Regions from separate parts of the Cupriavidus sp. SK-4 genome, predicted to be linked through region 2. Evidence: predicted binding sites of a transcription regulator. Region 2 holds the regulator's gene; the other holds the start of a gene.
The links. The regulator NrdR, encoded in region 2, represses ribonucleotide reductase genes. The targets are predictions, from matches to a motif close to CACNANATNTNGTG.
Positions count from the first base shown of each region.

Region 1 (3,411 bases), on a different contig from region 2:
GCCGGCCCTGGCAGAGCCGCCACCCGTGGCACCGGCCCCGGCCAGCGCGGCCGAACCTGAGCCCGCCGGCGACCCCGCCGAGCGTGCCTGCCGCGGCATCGTCTTCCCGATCGACCTGCCGGCCAGGCTGGAAGCCGTGGAGCGCGAGCTGATCCTGCAGGCGCTGGCGCAGACCAACTTCAACCGCACCGCGGCCGCGCCGCTGCTGGGCCTGAACCTGCGCCAGCTGCGCTACCGCATCCAGCAGCTGGGCATCCGCGAGGCCATGGACGCCGCCGATCGCAGCGCCGTGGAAGGCGAGGGCACGTCATGACCAAGCCCACGCACCGCTACCTGCCCGATGCCGACGGCTGGGTCCCCGCCGCGCGCCGCGTGCCGTCGCCCAACTTCGACGAGCGCCCGGCCGGCATGCCGGTGGACCTGGTGGTGCTGCACAACATCAGCCTGCCGCCCGGCCAGTTCGGCAGCGGCGACATCGAGGCCTTCTTCCAGAACCGGCTCGATCCCAACAAGCACCCGTTCTTTGCCACCATCCACCAGGTGCAGGTGTCCGCGCACTTCCTGGTCACGCGCGAGGGTGAGCTGGTGCAGTTCGTGCCGTGCACGCAGCGGGCCTGGCACGCCGGGCAGTCGGACTTCTTCGGCCGCGCCCGTTGCAACGATTTTTCCATCGGCATCGAGATCGAGGGCTGCGACGACCTGCCGTTCACCCTGGCCCAGTACGACACCGTGGCCGCGCTGGTGCCGGCGCTGCTGGCCGCCTACCCGGTGCGCGCGATTGCCGGCCATAGCGACATCGCCCCGGGGCGCAAGACCGATCCCGGCCCGCATTTCGACTGGGCGCGCTTCGCCAGGCAGGCGGGCGTGGCGCCGGGCATGTTGCCCTACCAGTGCCCTGGCGCGGCTGGCCAGGTGACGAATCCTTAACCTCATTCCCCATCCCCGTGCGCCCCGTTCCGGCGCACATGCCCTACCTCCGGGTGGGGCTATCGCAACGTCGCAACAATCAAAAAAATTTTTGTGAAATGTGCAGTTGCGAACGGTCTGGCGAAAACCCTTGCGAGTATTAGGCTTGCGGGCATGTGGCGCTGCCGCATCGGCGCACCCGCCCCCGAAAAAGCGCTTGTCAAGACTGGTCATTCGGATTCGTTTCACTATACTTAGCCCAGTTTCACGCATCACACACTATATCTAGTAGTCAAACCGGGGAGCCGGCCCAAGGGCGAGTCAGGGATCACGAAGTTCGTGCATCGTCTCGAAACCGCCCGCTAAGGCCAGCGAATCACAAGAGTCCCTGGCGAAATGTTCACGTAAAGGCAGTCTGTCCGCCCCCGACTTCACGCCGGGAGGGACGTTCTTTTCGCCGCATTTCGCCAGGGACTCTTTTGTCTCTTATTTCCAGGGTAAAAACAGGAGTTCTCATGCAAACGGCCCAGAACGAAATCACCACGGGTGGCGCCGCCGCCGGTATCGCACCGACCGCGCAGCAGACCCCCGCCAACGCCGCCAATACGAACTACCCGGATCACAAGATCATTCGACGCAACGGCGCCGTGGTGGCTTTCGAGCCGTCCAAGATCGCCGTTGCCATGACCAAGGCCTTCCTCGCCGTGAACGGCGGGCAGGGCGCCGCGTCCGCGCGTGTGCGCGAGATCGTCGAGCAACTGACTGACAACGTCGTGCGCGCACTGGTGCGCAGCCGCCCCAACGGCGGCGCCATCCATATCGAAGACGTGCAGGACCACGTGGAACTGGCGCTGATGCGCTCGGGCGAGCATGAAGTGGCCCGCGCCTACGTGCTGTACCGCGAGAAGCGCAAGGACGAGCGCGCCCAGGCCAACGCCCAGGCCGTGGCCCGCGTGCAGGAAGGCGGCATCTCGGTCAACGTGACCGATGGCGGCGTCACGCACGTGCTGGACATCGCCGCGCTGCACGACCTGATCGACAACGCCTGCAGCGGCCTTGGCAATGCAGTGAGCGCCGAGCCGATCCTGAAGGAAACCCTGAAGAACCTGTACGACGGCGTGCCGATGACGCAGGTGTACGACTCCGCCATCCTGGCCGCGCGTACCCTGATCGAAAAGGACCCGGACTACAGCCAGGTCACCGCCCGTATCCTGCTGCACACCATCCGCAAGGAAATCCTGGGCACCGAAGTGACCCAGTCCGAGATGTCCAGCCGCTACGCCGAGTACTTCCCCAAGTTCATCGCCCGCGGCATCGCAGCCGAACTGCTGGACGAGCAACTGGCCACCTACGACCTGGCCCGCCTGGGCGCGGCGCTGGACGCCGGCCGTGACTTCCAGTTCAACTACCTGGGCCTGCAGACCCTGTACGACCGCTACTTCCTGCATATCGATGAAACCCGCATCGAAATGCCGCAAGCCTTCTTCATGCGCGTGGCCATGGGCCTGGCGCTGAACGAGAAGGACCGTGAAGCGCGCGCCATCGAGTTCTACCAGCTGCTGTCGTCGTTCGACTTCATGTCGTCCACGCCGACCCTGTTCAACTCCGGCACCCGCCGCTCGCAGCTGTCGTCGTGCTACCTGACCACCGTCTCCGACGACCTGGAAGGCATCTACGAAGCGCTGAAGGAAAACGCGCTGCTGTCCAAGTTTGCCGGCGGCCTGGGCAATGACTGGACCAACGTGCGCGCACTGGGCTCGCACATCAAGGGCACCAACGGCAAGTCGCAAGGCGTGGTGCCGTTCCTGAAGGTGGTCAACGACACCGCCGTGGCGGTGAACCAGGGCGGCAAGCGCAAGGGCGCCGTCTGCGCCTACCTGGAAACGTGGCACCTGGACATCGAAGAATTCCTGGAACTGCGCAAGAACACCGGCGACGACCGCCGCCGCACCCACGACATGAACACGGCCAACTGGATTCCGGACCTGTTCATGAAGCGCGTGATGGAAGCCGGCGAATGGACCCTGTTCTCGCCCGCCACCTGCCCGGACCTGCACGACAAGGTCGGCAAGGAATTCGAGAAGGCCTACCTGGGCTATGAAGCCAAGGCCGCCAGCGGCGAACTGAAGCTGTTCAAGAAGCTGCCGGCGCTGCAACTGTGGCGCAAGATGCTGGGCATGCTGTTCGAGACCGGCCACCCGTGGATCACCTTCAAGGATCCGTGCAACATCCGCAGCCCGCAGCAGCACGTGGGCGTGGTGCACAGCTCCAACCTGTGCACGGAAATCACGCTCAATACCAATGAGAGCGAGATCGCCGTGTGCAACCTGGGCTCCGTCAACCTGGTCGCCCACATGGCCAAGCAGGCCGACGGCACCTACGCGCTGGATCACGCCAAGCTGCAGAAGACCGTGCGCACCGCCATGCGCATGCTCGACAACGTGATCGACATCAACTACTACGCCGTGGACAAGGCGCGCAATTCCAATCTGCGCCACCGTCCGG
Region 1 covers NZ_JFJW01000036.1:31,820-35,230, forward strand. Annotated here, with positions in the region: partial or broken gene CF68_RS38110 (helix-turn-helix domain-containing protein) at 1-313, shown strand; gene ampD (1,6-anhydro-N-acetylmuramyl-L-alanine amidase AmpD) at 310-927, shown strand; gene CF68_RS07470 (ribonucleoside-diphosphate reductase subunit alpha) at 1,422-3,411, shown strand, end outside.
Region 1: the regulator NrdR is predicted to act here: its motif matches at 1,184-1,197, upstream of CF68_RS07470 (ribonucleoside-diphosphate reductase subunit alpha).

Region 2 (3,411 bases):
CCAGCAGCATCACCAGGGCGGTGATCAGCGCGATGCCACGCGGGTTGGGGTGCGCGGTGCGGGCGTTCATGTCGGCGAGCAGGTGGTGCAGGTGGCCATGTTCCGGAGCTGCACGGTGACCGTGTACAGGCGTCGCATCCGCTGCAGTTGCGTGGCCGGCGTGAAGGACGTGTCGTTGCCCGGCGAGCCAGGGAACAGGCGCCCAAACAGGCGGAAGGTTGGCGGATCCTGAGGCGATGCGCTGGCGGTATCGCCCATCAGCACCATGGCCATCTTTATGGCGACGACGTTCTGCCAGGTGGTGGGCAGGGCCAGCACCTCGGTGGCCGACAGGAAGCGGTCCGGGGTCTGGTCGAAATTCGTATCCACGCCGTAGAGCACCTGGAAGACTTCGACGCCCGAGATCAGCGAAACAGCCTGGTATGCCGTGCCGGCCGTGAGGATTTCCTTGTTGGCGGCGTCCCGTGGACGATAGCCGCACATCAGCTGAGGCATGCCGCTGGCATCGTTGCTGACATAGAAGACCGCCATGCCGCGCGCGAGATCTGCGTCTTCCCAGGCCTGCGGCTCGGCGACGCCGTTGCCGGAGCAGTCGATCATGCTGTTGTCCGGAACGGTGCGGTCCTGCTGCGTGCCGGAACCGAAGAAGCGGACCTGCAGCACATCGCTCTTGTTCACGGCGCCCGCTTGGGCCGGACACGCGAGGTTTTGCGCCGGGTTGCCGAGGTCTTGCGTGGGGGCGCCGCAGCTGTCGAGGCCGCTGATGGTCGGCGACAGGCTCGTGGTGGTGAGCATGACGCCTCCAGGGCTGGGCGCAGGCGGCCCGCTGGCGCCGGGCGAGGCCGCGGCGCTGTTGCCTGCATAGTTGCTCCAGGCGGCCTGGCGCACGATCCGCACCACGGTATCCACCGCAAAGCGGCCTTTCTCGTCCAGCGCAGTGGTGTCGTCGATGCTGTTGTAGTTGGCTCGCCCGGTCAGGTAGAGCGCCGCGGCAGCCATGATCAGGAGCAGGCTCAGCGTCATCGTCACCATCAGCTCCACCAGCGACAGCCCCAGCTGACGATGCCGGCCGGCGTTGAGATACGTCCTGGCGTTCCGCATGTCAGTTCACCGTGCCCTGCGTGGCCACGATGACCACCTGGGGGCGCGTGCCCATATCGGACATGTCGACCCGTGCCGCGACGGTTTTGGCGGCAAGCCGCGAGATCCAGCCGATCTTGATGACAATCGGTGCGTCGTCCGGGCGGCCAGTGGCCGATGGCGTGCATCCCCATGAGAAGCCGGTGGTCTGGTCGTAGGCGACCATGTCCCGGCAAATCACGGCGCGTCCGCCAGGCAGGCCTGTGCTGACACGCTCCCAGAACTCGGCGACATCGAAATCCGCAAGTTGTTGTGCGCACCCGGCCGCCGTGCCCGGGCAGGCGACAGCGTACGGGCTATTTGCCGCCGTGAGCGCGGGTGGCTGCCCGGTGGCCGTGTCGATGAAGTAGCGGTTCGGGGTGATGGCTTCCGCCGCCGCGCCGGTTTGCGAGACGGCCGGATTGGCACGCATGCGCTCGGCCATTTCGGTGGCCAGCTGCATGGCAGTGGTGTCGTAGGAAGCTTGTTGCGTGAAGCGGGATGAATTCAGCAGCAGGCTGGCGACGCCGAGCACGCCAACCGCCAGAACGACGATTGCCACCAATGCTTCGAGCATGGCAAAGCCGGCTGCCCCGCGGCAGCGTTGACCCATTCTGACCCCCGTCAAAAGACGTCCGACTTCGTTAACTTCTTTTTTTGGTCTGCAATCCCGGCCCTTTTAATATGCGATAGCGGGCCTTGCGGAAATGCAACGGGGATTAAACAACGATTTTGTTACTTTTGCTACCCCTTCCGAGGGGTGGACGCCGCAAACTCGTCCAGCACGTCGCGGAATTCCGACACGTCCTCAAAGCTCCGGTACACCGAAGCAAAGCGGATATACGCGATCTTGTCGAGCTTGCGCAATTCGCGCATCACCAGCTCGCCGACCTGGCTGCTGGGGATTTCCTTCTCTCCCAGGGCCAGCAGTTTTTCTTCGATGCGGGTGATGGCTTCGTCGATGGCTTCTGCCGAGACCGGGCGCTTGCGCAGCGCCAGGCGCATGGAATCCTTCAGCTTGGCGCGGGTGTAGTCCACGCGCGAGCCGTTTTTCTTGACGATGGCGGGGAAGAACAGCTCGATCCGCTCATAGGTGGTGAAGCGGCGGTCGCAGGCTTCGCAGCGGCGGCGCCGGCGCACGGCATCGCCGTCTTCCGACATGCGCGTGTCGAGTACCTGGGTATTGGAATGACCGCAAAAGGGGCATTTCATGCCGGACCACCTTCAGTTGAACCCCGTCGCCTTGTCCGTGTTGTCGTTCTGCGGAGGCGGGGCGGGTTGGCGAGGCCCGCAAGCCGGTGCCCGAGGGCGCCGGCTTGCGGAGCTGCCGGCCGCTCATGCGAAATCCGCATGGGCGGCCTCGATGCATCAGCCGTAGACCGGGAAACGCTTGGTCAGGGCTGCCGCCTGCTCGCGCACGCTGGCGATATTGGCGGCGTCGTGCGGGTTGTCCAGCACATCGGCGATCAGGTTGCCGACGATGCGGGCTTCTTCTTCCTTGAAGCCGCGCGTGGTCATGGCCGGCGAGCCCAGGCGGATGCCCGAGGTCACGAACGGCTTTTCCGGATCGTTGGGGATGGCGTTCTTGTTGACGGTGATATGCGCCTCGCCCAGGATGCGCTCGGCTTCCTTGCCGGTGATGTTCTTGGCGCGCAGGTCGACCAGCATCACGTGGCTTTCGGTGCGGCCCGAGACGATGCGCAGGCCGCGCGCGATCAGGGTCTCGGCCAGCACGGCGGCATTCTTCACCACTTGCTGCTGGTATTCCTTGAACTCAGGCGTCAGCGCTTCCTTGAACGCAACCGCCTTGCCGGCGATCACGTGCATCAGCGGGCCGCCCTGGATGCCGGGGAAGATGGCCGAGTTGATGGCCTTCTCGTGCTCGGCCTTCATCAGGATCACGCCGCCGCGCGGGCCGCGCAGGCTCTTGTGCGTGGTGGTGGTGACAAAGTCGGCGTGGGGCACCGGGTTGGGGTAGACGCCCGCGGCGATCAGGCCGGCGTAGTGGGCCATGTCGACCATGAAGTAAGCGCCGATCGACTTGGCAACCTTGCCGATGCGCTCGAAGTCGATGCGCAGGGCGAAGGCCGAGGCGCCGGCGATGATCAGCTTGGGCTTCTTCTCTTGCGCCAGCTTTTCCAGCGCGTCGTAGTCGATGTCTTCCTGGGCGTTCAGGCCGTAGCTGACCACGTTGAACCACTTGCCGCTCATGTTCAGGGCCATGCCGTGGGTCAGGTGGCCGCCCTCGGCCAGGCTCATGCCCATGATGGTGTCGCCCGGCTTGAGTACGGC
Region 2 covers NZ_JFJW01000081.1:39,525-42,935, reverse strand. Annotated here, with positions in the region: gene CF68_RS17610 (PilX N-terminal domain-containing pilus assembly protein) at 1-70, opposite strand, end outside; gene CF68_RS17605 (PilW family protein) at 67-1,101, opposite strand; gene pilV (type IV pilus modification protein PilV) at 1,103-1,732, opposite strand; gene nrdR (transcriptional regulator NrdR) at 1,864-2,331, opposite strand; gene glyA (serine hydroxymethyltransferase) at 2,488-3,411, opposite strand, start outside.